Regions from separate parts of the Bordetella sp. FB-8 genome, predicted to be linked through region 2. Evidence: predicted binding sites of a transcription regulator. Region 2 holds the regulator's gene; each other region holds the start of a gene.
The links. Region 2 encodes LexA, which represses DNA repair genes until DNA is damaged. Its sites were predicted from a motif close to ACTGTATNNNNATACAGT; they were not measured.

Region 1 (4,167 bases), 190 kb from region 2:
GCCGGCACAGCACAGCACAGCACAGCACAGCAAGCCTAAGTATCGAGGCTGCCCATCGGATTGAACCGCACCGCTCTGCGCGTCAAGCCGCAAGCACCGAGACCGAGCAGCCGGATTTGCTCAAAAACCCGCAACCGCGCCCAGCCACATGAGAGCGGGAATGGCGATGCCCCAGGCGACAACCATCAGCACGTCGAGCAGCATGTCCTTGCGCGACACGATCTGGCTGGAGGACAGCTTGCGTACGTCGCCCAGCGACGACGCCGGCCGAAAAACGGGTGGCTGCGCTGCCGTCGACTGGGGTTCGGGCGGAAAAGGCCATTTGCGCGCAGGGACCTGCGCCGCAGGCTCCCGGAGCGGGGCCTGGCCCGAGCGGGACTTGCCGGGGGCGGACACACCGAATGCCGGCTGGCGCAAACCCGAAACCGGCAGCGAGGGAAGAACAGCTGAAGCGGCGATGCTCATGGTGGCACTCCTGGGGTCTAACGGCCAGCCTGGGCATCATGCCCGCCTAGCCTTGGATCGGATTAAACGAACAGGGACAACTGGGGAGACGTCGGGGTACTGCGGACACTGAGAATGCGGGTGACAGGAGGAACGAACTGCTGGCAGTCGAGCTGCGCCCGGGGGGTGAGGTTCAGGCCGTGCTTGCGCGCTGCAAGCGAAAATCGCTGGCGCAACAGGTCTGCCCAAAGGCCAGTGCCGCGCATACGGGTACCGAAGCGTGGATCGTTGCGACGGCCGCCGCGCAAGTCCTCGATGCGGTGCAGGACGCGTTCGGCACGGTCGGGGAAATGCGTGCGCAGCCACTGCTCGAACACCGCGTGGACTTCCCAGGGCAACCGGATCACGGTGTAGCTGCCCCAGCGGGCACCTGCCCCGGCCGCCTCAGCCAGTATGGCTTCGAGGAAGGCGTCGTTGATGAAGGGAATCATGGGCGCTGCCAGCACCCCGACCGGCACGCCGGCGGCCGTCAAGGTGCGCACGGCCTGCAGCCGGCGCCAGGGCGCCGACGCCCGGGGTTCGAGCGTGCGTGCCATGTCCGCATCGAGCGTGGTGATACTGACGTAGACCATGACCAGATTGCGCTCGGCAAGAGCGGTGAGCAGATCAAGGTCGCGTTCGACCAGGGCATTCTTGGTGACCAGGGTGACCGGGTGGCGGGTTTCGAGCATGAGTTCGAGCAGTCCGCGCGTCAGGCGCCATTGCCGCTCGATGGGCTGGTAGATGTCGGTAGCCGAACCCAAATTGATGGGGGAGACACGATGACTGCGCTTGGCCAGATCGGCGCGCAGCGCCGAGACGGCGTTGACCTTGGCGGTCAGCTTGGTTTCGAAATCGAGTCCGGGCGAGTACCCCAGATAGGCATGCGTAGGGCGCGCGTAGCAATAGGCGCAGCCGTGTTCGCAGCCCCGGTAGGGGTTGATGGCCAGTTCGAAGGGAATATCGGGGGAATCGTTACGGGAGAGCAGCGTGCGGACCTGCTCGGGGCGCACTTGCGTCAGAGGAGCCGGCGCAGCGTCGCCCTCCTCGCCGACACAGTCGTCGGCAGCCTCGACCGCCCACTCGTTTTCGAGAGGTTCGACACGGGTATCCGACTGGTAGCGGTGCCCCACGTTAGTAACCGCACCCCGACCGCGCAAAGCGGCGGGGGCGGTAGCCGGGGACCCAGAACCGGCGGAAACAGCGAAAGAGGAACGATCGATGTTTGCCATTCGAGTACTGTATAAAAAAACAGTACTTTTTGCAAGCAATCCATCGCCCTCAAATCGACGAGTCCAATTTACTCCAAGAAAAGACCCCTGGAGAACTCTTGATTTCGCCTGATGAAAAAACCTTCAAAAAATATTACAAGCTATTGTTTTTAAACAATTTATCAACAAAGCAACAGGGCAAAAAATTAATCGTTGACCTGTATTGGCCATTGCTGTTATCAGCTTATTCCCACCAGCGCCGGCAGCGCGCAGGGCGAACCATCGCACGGTCACTGCGGCAGCTTGCCCTTCGGGATGCCCAAGTGCTTGAGAGGGGCCACGGGTTGCTGCAATTGATCGAACGTGCATTGCACCGCATTATTGAAAGACACCACCACGATGGAACCCACCACATAGAGCTTGTAGTTGGAGGTAATGCGCACAGGCGGGTTGTCGCATTGATGGCTGACGGCGTCGCTCAAGCTGCCCGGCAGCGTGTCCATGGTCTCGCGCATGCGGTACTGGCCCAGCAGATCGCGCACCCACCCCCAGCCCGAGGTCAGATAGATGGGGACCAAGCGCCGCAGGAAGGGATACTTTTTCATCGTCAGGTTGAGCACCGGCGGATATCCGGCCGTGCCGTTCAAAACATAGTGCTCCAGGTCGACACCGCGCGCCGCATAGCGTTGGTTGATGTTGACGAAGTCATCAGCCAGGCTGGCGCTGATACGGTGTTCATAGCTGTTCTGCGCCTGCATGGCATAGCCGTAGACTGCTGCCAGGAGCAGCATGCTGTAGGCCGGCAGCCCCAGAAGCGTCCACAGGCCGTAGCGCCGCAGGCCAGCCCAAGGCACGGTTTCACGCCAATATATGCACAGCAGCACCAGACAGGCCGAGATCAAGGCCCCGATACCCACCAGGATGCGCGGCTCGATCACGGCCTCGCTGAGAAACAGCAGAGGCCCCAGGGCACTGAGGGTCAACGCCACCGGAATGATCGGAACAAGCACCACGAGACCAATGCGTCCGGCCAGACTACAGTACCGCCAGGAGCGGGCCGCATAGCGCAGCCCGAACATCAGGGCGATGACCAGGCCCAGCGCCAGCGCCGCCCTCAAAGGCCAGGAGCCGGTCTCGCTCAAGCCCTCGCGTATCAGCTCCCAATAGCTCAGCACATTGTCGGACAAGGCCGACCACTGTCCGGGGCGCAGCAAGGCAGCGTGGTAGCTGGCATAAGGGTTGCGCAGGATCACATCGGCGATGATTTTGTAAGGAATCATCGCCGCCACCGCCTGGGCCAGACGGCCCAGCACCTGGCGCGCGAGCGTGCCGGGCGTGGCATCGCGCCACATCAGGTAGAGGAACTCCAGCACGCTCAAGACCAGGAAGGCATTGAGCGCGGGCTGGTACAGGCACAGCGTGCCCAACAGGCAGAGCGCGCCCCACCCCATTCTGCGTCCGCGCCACGGCGTCTCGCAGACCGCCGCAACGGCCAAGGTCAGGGCCAGCACCATGGTCAGCACGTCGAATTTGTACGACAAGTTTTCCAGGAAGAAGGGGCTGGCGCCCAGCGGAAAGGCGACCAGTGTCGCTGTCGCGGCATCGCGGATCGCGAATTTGCGGGCGACCAGCATGGCGCACCAGGCAAGAAGCAGCACGGCCAGGATCTGCGGCAGCGGCGTCAGATCGGTCAAGGGTGTGCCCATGTTGAGCGACTGCATGACCAGTGTGGTCAGCGGCCGGCCATCGCCCGTCCAGCCCGTGTAGCCGCTATGCACTCGGCCCAGGTCGTCCACGTAGAGGCGGTCGGCATGCAGGATGCAATAGGCGACGATGCCATTCAGAATCAGCGCGGCCTTGAAGACTGGCCTGTTCCAGCGCGGGACGTCCAGATTCTGTGTAGCGCTTTGTGCTGGAGAAGTATTCATTGCGGGTTACATGCCATTTTAGGTTCGCGCAAGAGCATACCCGAATCAAAAAGGCCGGACGCTCGTGCGCCCGGCCCCGAATTACGGCCGATTGCCGGCCTGGGGTCACTTGTTGGGTTGCGGCGTGATGCGCAGATAGGGCCGCACGGCCTTGTAGCCTTTGGGGAATTTTTCCTTGAGCACGGCCTCGTCCTTGAGCGAAGGCACGATGATCACGTCGTCGCCGTCCTGCCAGTTCACCGGCGTGGCCACGCTGTGGCTGTCGGTCAGCTGCAGCGAATCGATCACGCGCAGGATCTCATTGAAATTGCGCCCTGTGCTGGCCGGATAGGTGATGATGAGCCGCACCTTCTTGGCCGGGTCGACGATGAATACCGAGCGCACCGTGGCCGTGGCGCTGGCATTGGGGTGGATCATGTCGTAGAGTTCGGAAACCTTGCGGTCTTCGTCGGCCAGGATGGGAAAGTTCACCGTGGTCGATTGCGTATCGTTGATGTCGTGGATCCAGTCCTTGTGCGACTGGGCACCATCCACCGACAAGGCCA
Region 2 (4,167 bases):
GACAGAGTCGACGGGCATGCTAGACTTTAATTGAGGGAAACCCCTCATTATCCACAGGCCTTGGTGGCGAGTCCACCCGGCTCGACCACTGACGCTAAACACGCCCATGAGCACCCTCTTCGCATCCGTCGAACAAGCCCCCCGCGACCCCATCCTCGGCCTGAACGAGCAATTCAACGCTGACACCCGTACCGATAAGGTGAATCTGGGCGTGGGCGTGTACTACGACGATGAGGGCCGCATTCCCCTGCTGGCCGCGGTACGCAAGGCCGAAGTGGCCCGCATCGAGGCCGCCGCCGCTCGCGGCTACCTGCCCATCGAAGGCATTGCCGGCTACAACAAGGGGGCGCAGACCCTATTGTTGGGCGCCGACTCGCCGCTGATCGCTGCCGGCCGGGTGCTCACCGCCCAGGCCCTGGGTGGCACCGGCGCACTCAAGATTGGCGCCGATTTCCTCAAGCAGATCCTGCCCGGCTCCAAGGTACTGATTAGCGATCCTAGTTGGGAAAACCACCGCGCCCTGTTCGAGCGCGCCGGCTTTCCCGTCGAAACCTATGCCTACTACGATGCCGCCACCCGGGGCCTGAACTTCGCCGGCATGCTGGCCGCGCTGCAGGCTGCCCCGGCCAAGACCGTTGTCGTGCTGCACGCCTGTTGTCACAACCCCACCGGCGTGGACCTGGACACCGCCCAATGGAAGCAGGTGGCCGAGGTGGTCAAGGCGCGCGACCTGGTACCTTTCCTGGACATTGCCTACCAGGGTTTCGGCGCCGGCCTGTACGAAGATGCCGAAGCCGTGCGCATCTTCGCCGCGCAAGACATCACCATGCTGATTAGTTCCTCGTTCTCCAAGTCGTTCTCGCTGTACGGTGAACGCGTGGGTGCGCTGACTCTGGTGGCTGGCGACAAGGACGAGGCCGGCCGCGTGCTGAGCCAGCTCAAGCGCGTCATACGAACCAATTATTCCAATCCACCCACACACGGCGGCACCATCGTCTCCAGTGTGCTCAATACGCCCGAACTCTTTGCCATGTGGGAAGAGGAACTGGCCGGCATGCGCAGCCGCATCCGCCTGATGCGCCAGCAATTGGCCGAGAAGGTCCAGGCTGCGGGCGCCTCGCAGGATTTTGGCTTCATCGTCAAGCAGCGCGGCATGTTCTCGTACACGGGCTTGACCGCAGCACAGGTCGACACCCTGCGCGAACAGCACGGCATCTATGCCGTGTCCAGCGGCCGAATCTGCGTAGCCGCGCTCAACAGCGGCAACATCGGCACGGTGGCCAAGGCCATCGCGGCCGTCCTCAGAAGCTGAACGCAACTTTCCGGCCTTGAAAGCCGGCGCGGATCGATCCGCGCCGGCTTTTTTCATTCGAGCGCCTTCAAGAGCCCCTTGCGCGCCGCCCGATTCAGCCCAGGCTGCGATAAAGCGCCATGGCGCCATGACTCGACTTCCAGCACGTATAGGAATGGCGTCTCACCGTTCGCGCTTATGGAGCCGAGCAGCAGCGCTTCATCATGCCGCCCGCATAGCCGCGGCATCACACTTGATTTTTGGCGCGGCGCCCATCAAAATAGCTGTATATCCATACAGTCAGGATGCTTCATGGCTACCAAGCTCACCGCGCGCCAGCAGGAAATCCTCGATCTGATCCGAGCCGCCGTCGCGCGCACCGGGTTTCCGCCTACCCGCGCCGAAATTGCCCAGGCATTGGGATTCCGATCCCCCAATGCGGCCGAGGATCATCTCAAGGCGCTGGCGCGCAAGGGCGCCATCGAACTCACCGCCGGCGCTTCGCGTGGCATACGTCTGCTTGCCGGCGAAACCCATGACGCCCAGGCTCGCCAGGGCGCGATGCCCGGCCCTATTGGCACGCTGCTCGCCGAGTCGGCCGACGCACTCTCTCGCCTGCTGCTGCCTCTGGTCGGGCGTGTGGCTGCGGGTAGCCCCATCCTCGCTGCAGAACATGTCGAACGCGAAATCGGCGTCGATTCCGCCCTGTTCGCGCAAACACCCGACTACTTGCTCAAGGTAAAAGGCATGAGCATGCGCGATGCCGGCATCTTGGAAGGCGACCTGCTGGCCGTCAAGCGCGCCTCCGATGCGCGCAACGGCCAGATCGTCATCGCCCGCATCGACGACGACGTGACGGTCAAGCGACTGCAGCGCAAGAGCGGGCGCATCGAACTGCTCCCCGAAAATCCCGATTTCGAACCCATCGTGGTCGAGCCTTGGCAAGACTTCGCGCTGGAAGGTATCGCCGTGGGACTGATCCGCACCCAGCCACTGCACTAGGGGGGCTGTCAACACTAAAAAGAGCACGGCTATGCAGAGTGAACTGATGTTCTATATCAATCCTCAGTCGCGCGGCAATATCGTGAGCAGGATACTTGAAGTGGCGGTGCGCCCTAAGCCCCCGTCGTACTGACCTAAAGCGGCACCATGAGCCCCCGGAATATCTCGCCGTCAATCCGATGGGTAAGATGCCTGCCATGTGGTGTGCAGACAAGGGCGTCACCGAAGGTGTGGCCAACTGCACCTATCTTGCAGATGCCTTGCCTCATGCGCGTTGGCACCTTTGGTGCGGCCCGCTATAGCGACGGCAGTACGGCCTGGTCCAAAGCGGCCGGTGTGGGCGTGCGCGCGGCGTTCATCAGCATGGCCAGGTTGGCGTAATAGCCGTTGACACCCACCAAGTCCACTACACCCGGTTCACCCAGCGTGTCGATGGCAGCCTGCCATAACGCATCGTCGATATCCTGGCGGTTCAGTAGCGTTTTGCTAAACATATAGACCAACTGCTCATCCGACTTCAGATCGGCCGGATCTCTGCCATGTCCGATATCGTCGATGGCCTGCTGGGCAATGCCTTCGCGAGCTGCAATCGGCGCATGAATGGCCCACTCCACCGGCTGGTTCCAGTGCCTGGCCACCACCAGAATGGCCAGTTCCGACAAGCGCAATCCGATGGCGCTGCGATAGCGCAGGTACTCCCCCAGCCGCTGCATGTGCGCGGTAAGCTCCGGGCTGCGCAGCATGGGTAAGAAAGGCGATATCAAGGCCCCGCGTGGTCCATCGATGATTTCCTGGGCGCAGGCGCGCTGCGCATCCGTCCATTGCGCGGGTGGAATCGGTGCAAGTCTGTCCTGATTCATATCGACACAGTCATGAAAAACACCCCAAGCGCTGGAGTCATGTCCAACACTTGGGGCGCGGCTCGCGGGAGACAGGTCCGGGTTTTGGCCCGGCATGCCTGCTTAGTGCTTGACTACCGGATCGGTGGCCGCCCCTGCGGTCGAGGCGGCAACGACGGCCTCTTCCTTGGGCGCTTCTTCCTCGCCCAAGGGCTCGGGCAGGCGCTCCAGAGCCAGTTCCAGAACCCTGTCGATCCAGCGCACCGGCACGATCTCCAGCGAATTCTTGACGTTGTCGGGAATGTCGGTCAGGTCCTTGACGTTCTCCTCCGGGATGAGCACGGTTTTGATGCCGCCGCGGTGAGCCGCCAGAAGTTTTTCCTTCAGGCCGCCGATGGGCAGCACTTCACCGCGAAGCGTAATCTCGCCCGTCATGGCGACATCGGCGCGCACTGGGATGTGCGACAAGGCCGAAACCATGGCGGTCGTGATCGCGATACCCGCCGAAGGACCGTCCTTGGGCGTTGCGCCCTCCGGGAAGTGGATGTGCATGTCGCGCTTCTCGAACACGCTGTCGGCAAAACCCAGCCGGCGCGCGCGCGAGCGCACCACCGTACGGGCGGCCTCCACCGACTCCTTCATGACGTCGCCCAGCGAACCGGTGCGCTGGATTGCGCCCTTGCCGGGCATGTCCACCACTTCGATGGTGAGCAGATCGCCACCGACTTCCGTCCAGGCCAGACCGGTAACCTGGCCGACCTGATTTTCCTTCTCGGCCATGCCGAAGGTATAGCGGCGCACGCCCAGATAGTCGTTCAGGTTCTCACCATTGACCTTGACAGGTAGCAACAGCGACTCGGTCCCGGCCTCGCCCCGCTTGTCCTTGTCGACCAGCAGCTTCTTGACCACTTTGCGACAGATCTTGCCCACTTCACGCTCGAGCGCCCGCACGCCGGCCTCGCGCGTGTAATAACGCACGATATCGCGCAGCGCGCTGTCGTCGACCTCGATCTCGTTTTCCTTCAGCCCGTTATT
Region 3 (4,167 bases), 700 kb from region 2:
CGCAGTCGGCCAGCGCTTGCGGATCGATGTCGGCGGCGTGCAGCCGGTAGCTGCCCTTGGTGCTGGACGCGCGCCGCAGCCCGGTGATGAATTGGCAGAGGTTGCCGTATCCATTGCCGTTGCAGGCAATCGCGACCAGCGTGAAAGGCGCCAGTGGCTCCTCGGCCTGGACCTCGAACTGGCTGCCGATCAGCAGCGTCAGGCCGTGTTCCTTGGCCGCGACGTGTGCCCGCACGACGCCGGCCATCGAGCACTCGTCGGTGATGGCCAGCGCCCTGTAGCCGAGCTTGTAGGCGCGTTCGACGAGTTCCTCCGGGTGGCTCGCGCCGCGCAGGAACGAGAAATTGCTCAGGCACCGCAGTTCGGCGTAGTCCGGGATGGGGGAGGGGGTTGGCGCGTTCATGCAAACCATCCATGCAGATACCAGGCGGCATCGTCGCCGGCCAAGCGCTGCTGGAATACCCACAGCACGCCCGCGCGTTCGCTCAGCGCCACCCAGTAGTCGCGCTCGACATGGTGCGTGGATGCATCGTCTTCGGTGCGGTGCCACCAGCCTCCTTCGATGCGATGGGGGCCGGTGAGCAGCATCAGCGGCCCCTGGTACAGCGGCCGGTGCCCGCGCATCGCCAGCCGCTGCGGCTCGGGCAGGACGAAGGTCGGCTGCGGCAGTTCGTACGGCGCAAGGGGCTGCCTGGACGGGGGCTGTGGCGCTGGTTGCCAGTGCTGCATCCATTCGAGGCGATGGTCCTCGCGCAGCACGGGCTGCCGCACGCGCTGCGGCCCCAGGCGCGCGGCGATGCGCTCCAGCACACGGGTCAGCGACTCGCTTTCGCTTCTCGCCTCGGGCAGCAGCGAGGCACTGCGCTCCTGCAGCGGCAACACGTCCGTCACTTCCAGCGCCAGATCGCTTACTGGCGCCTGCAGCGCGATGTGGGCCAGATGCTCGTCCAGCAGTTGGTACAGATGCCCGGCCTCGCGCATCGGCTGCGCGGTGCGGATTGTCAGCTCGCCGCCATCGCAGGTGTCGCGCGGGCGCACGGTATCGTGCGTCCAGCGCAGCGTGAACGCGGTGGTGCCGGCATGCCTTGCGGCCAGCCAGCCGCACAACTGCACCAGCAGGCGGCGTGCGCCGGACAGCATGGCGGGCGCAGTCTCTACGCGTGCCATCAGCTCCAGCCGTGCATGGAAGGTTTCGGGCAGCGCGATCCAGCGATGCGCTTCGGGCCGCAGGCCGTATGCCTGGTCGAGCGCGTCCAGCAGGTCCTTGCCGAAGCGCCGGCTGATGCCGCCGCGCGGCAGGCGCCGCACATCGCCCAGCGTGCGGCAGCCCAGCTGGGCCAGGGTGAGGTGGTGGGGCGCCACGGCCGACAGCACCTGCATCGGCAAAGCGTCCAGCAGTTCCGGCAGCGGCTGCCGTACGCCATTGAGCACTTTGGTGCGCACGCAGGCCAGCGCGGCCAGACTGTTGGGCGCCCAGGCGATGCCGTCCACCCCCAGATCGAGGATCTGGCCCGCGATGCGGTCGTGCAGCGCCCTGCGGCCGCCGAACAGGCGCGTGCTGGCCTCCACTTCCAGGACGACGGCTTCATCGACAATGGCGACGCAGGGAGTAAATTGCAGGGCCCAGGTCGCCAGTGCATGAAGCGCATCACTGGATGGCGGCGTCTCGTCGGGCGCGCAGGGCAGTGACAGGGCCACCCACAGCATCGGCGGGCACCTCGCGAGAAAAAAGCCGGCTGGGGCGCAGCAACTGGGGCGTGATGACGCGGGCCAGGCCATCCGGCATCGACGCGAGCGCGATCATCCCGTCCATCATGGGGCCGCGGCGCTTGAGGATATGCAGCCGCAATTCCCAGTCCAGGCCGAAGCCGGCATGCACGCGCAGCGGCGCGGCGGAGGAATCACGCCGGGCCGCTTCGGGGCGGCACAGGAACACCAGGCCCTCGAAAGATTGCGCGCAGACCTGCAGGCGCCGAATCTGCTCGGGCCGCGCCTGCGGCAGCCAGGCGATGACGGCGCCGCAGGCGCGGGCCTTGATCAACTGCTCGGTCGTCCACAGGCGCTCGGCTGGCGTCTGCGCCTCGATCCATACGAAGCGGCGTTCGTCCAGGCCCGCCTGCCGCAGGCCGGGCAGATAGGGCGGGTGCGGTGGCGCGACGGCGGCGATATGCCCGCCGCGCGCGACGACCTGGCGCAGCGCAGGACTGAGCAGGCGCCATTCGATGGCCGCGGGTTGGGATACCAGCACTTCGGTGAGTGACTGGCTGGGCCAGCCGCCGCCAGGCAGTTCGCGATCCAGGCGCGGCCAGCCGGTGGGCACCACCGCCGCCGACTGGCGGCCGAGTTCGCTGCCGCGCCAGATGCCGGGCAGGGCGATGGCAGGCGCTGCGCGCAGGCGGTTGGCGGGGAGGGGATCAGTGTTCATATCAATACTGTTTATTTATACAGTATATATCCACCGTCATCCATTCCCGCGCGGCGCGATGATGTGGCCGTCCTGGGCCTGATTCGCTATCATGGCTGTATAAAAAACCAGTGTATGGATCTTTGCTGTCCAGGGACGATGCTGCCTTCCCACCGTTACTACTACCTGCACAATTTCCAGCGTGCGCTGGACTGGATCGCCGAACGCTACGGCGATCTGCTGCATGGGTCCGAACAGGCATTCCTTGCGCAGTTCGCGCAATTGCCTCGGCCCTCGCAGGCGCTGATGGTGCGCTTGCTGATGCGGCGCGGACCCTGGTTCCTCGCGGGCAAGCTCGCTTACGGGGAAATTGCGGATATCCCGGGCGCGGCTGCGCCGCTGCTCGCGCTGGGCTGGCTCGATGCCGGCCATCCCATGGATCTGCAAGAATTGTTCGCGCTGCACACCAAGCCCGAACTGCTGCGCCTGTTTGCTGGCGCGCCGATCCATGCGGGCCAGCGCAAGGCCCTGATGCATCAGGCGCTGCAGCCTCTGCATCAGGTGCCCCAGGCCTATGGCGCCTGGAATCCGCAGGCGCCCGGGGCCGCCTGGCGCGTGATGGTGGGCGAGCTGTGCGAACGCTTTCGGCTCATGTTCTTCGGCAACCTGCACCAAGACTGGTCGGAGTTCGTGCTGGCCGATCTGGGCGTTTTCCGCTACGAAACCGTGCCCCTGGAGGCCACCTCGCGCGCCTTCCGGTCGCGCGCCGATGTGGACTGCTACCTGGCCCTGCACGCCTGCCGCCGCGCACTCGATGAAGGTCAAGAGATCGATGTCCTGCTGCAGTCCGCGGCCCGATGCACAAGCGCCAATCCCTGGCTGGAGCAGCGCCGCGCCAAGGTGCTGCTGCGCATAGGCCAGGCCTGCGAACGCGCGCAAGACTGGGCACGCGCCGAACAGGCCTACGCGCAAAGCACCTATCCTGGCGCGCGCCACCGGCGCATCCGGGTGTACGAACACATGCAGCGCCTGGCTGATGCCATGGCCCTGGCCCAAGCCGCCCAGGCCGATCCCGAAAGCGACGAGGAAGCCCAGCGCGTGGCGCGCATGCTGCCGCGCCTATGCCGTGGCCTGGGGCTGGGCGCCGCCGCGCGCGGCGCGAGCCGGGCGCCCGCCGTGGCGCAACTGCGCATGGATCTGGAGCTGGATGCGTCCGCCGAGTCCTCGGCCGTAGAGTACGTGCTGCGCGACCACTGGCACAGCGAAGCCGCGCCCGTGTTCTATGTGGAGAACGCACTGATCAACTCGCTGTTCGGGCTGCTGTGCTGGAAGGCTGTCTTCGCGCCCCTGCCGGGCGCCTTCTTCCACCCGTTCCAGGGCGGACCGGCCGATCTGGGCGCGCCGGACTTCGCCGCGCGCCGCGCACCGCTGTTCGATGCCTGCCTGGCGCGGCTCGACGACGGCAGCTGGCGCGAGGCGATCCGCCAGTGCTTTGCCGACAAGCAGGGCCTGCAATCTCCCTTCGTGTTCTGGGGCGTGCTGACCGAGCCGCTACTGGCGCTGGCGCTGGACTGCATTCCCGCCGAGCACCTGAAGCGGCTCTTCGCGCGGCTGCTGCGCAATGTGCAGGCCAATCGCACGGGGTTCCCGGACCTGGTGCGCTTCTGGCCGGCCGAGCGCCGCTACGAACTGGTGGAGGTCAAGGCGCCGGGGGACAAGCTGCAGGATAACCAGATCCGCTGGTTGCAGTATTGCGCCGCGCA

Region 1: the regulator LexA is predicted to act here: its motif matches at 1,722-1,739, upstream of H143_RS0117030 (PA0069 family radical SAM protein).
Region 3: the regulator LexA is predicted to act here: its motif matches at 2,432-2,449, upstream of imuA (translesion DNA synthesis-associated protein ImuA).

What each region holds. Positions count from the first base shown of each region.
Region 1 is NZ_KB907784.1:3,567,955-3,572,121, forward strand. It holds gene H143_RS20970 (hypothetical protein) at 121-465, opposite strand; gene H143_RS0117030 (PA0069 family radical SAM protein) at 528-1,715, opposite strand; gene H143_RS0117035 (glucosyltransferase domain-containing protein) at 1,985-3,622, opposite strand; gene H143_RS0117040 (peroxiredoxin) at 3,728-4,167, opposite strand, start outside.
Region 2 is NZ_KB907784.1:3,372,981-3,377,147, forward strand. It holds gene uvrB (excinuclease ABC subunit UvrB) at 1-18, opposite strand, end outside; gene H143_RS0116120 (amino acid aminotransferase) at 107-1,312, shown strand; gene lexA (transcriptional repressor LexA) at 1,604-2,293, shown strand; gene H143_RS23290 (hypothetical protein) at 2,389-2,595, shown strand; gene H143_RS0116130 (carboxymuconolactone decarboxylase family protein) at 2,590-3,153, opposite strand; gene lon (endopeptidase La) at 3,256-4,167, opposite strand, start outside.
Region 3 is NZ_KB907784.1:4,068,126-4,072,292, reverse strand. It holds gene H143_RS0119545 (error-prone DNA polymerase) at 1-403, opposite strand, end outside; gene H143_RS0119540 (DNA polymerase Y family protein) at 400-1,707, opposite strand; gene imuA (translesion DNA synthesis-associated protein ImuA) at 1,649-2,425, opposite strand; gene H143_RS0119530 (VRR-NUC domain-containing protein) at 2,564-4,167, shown strand, end outside.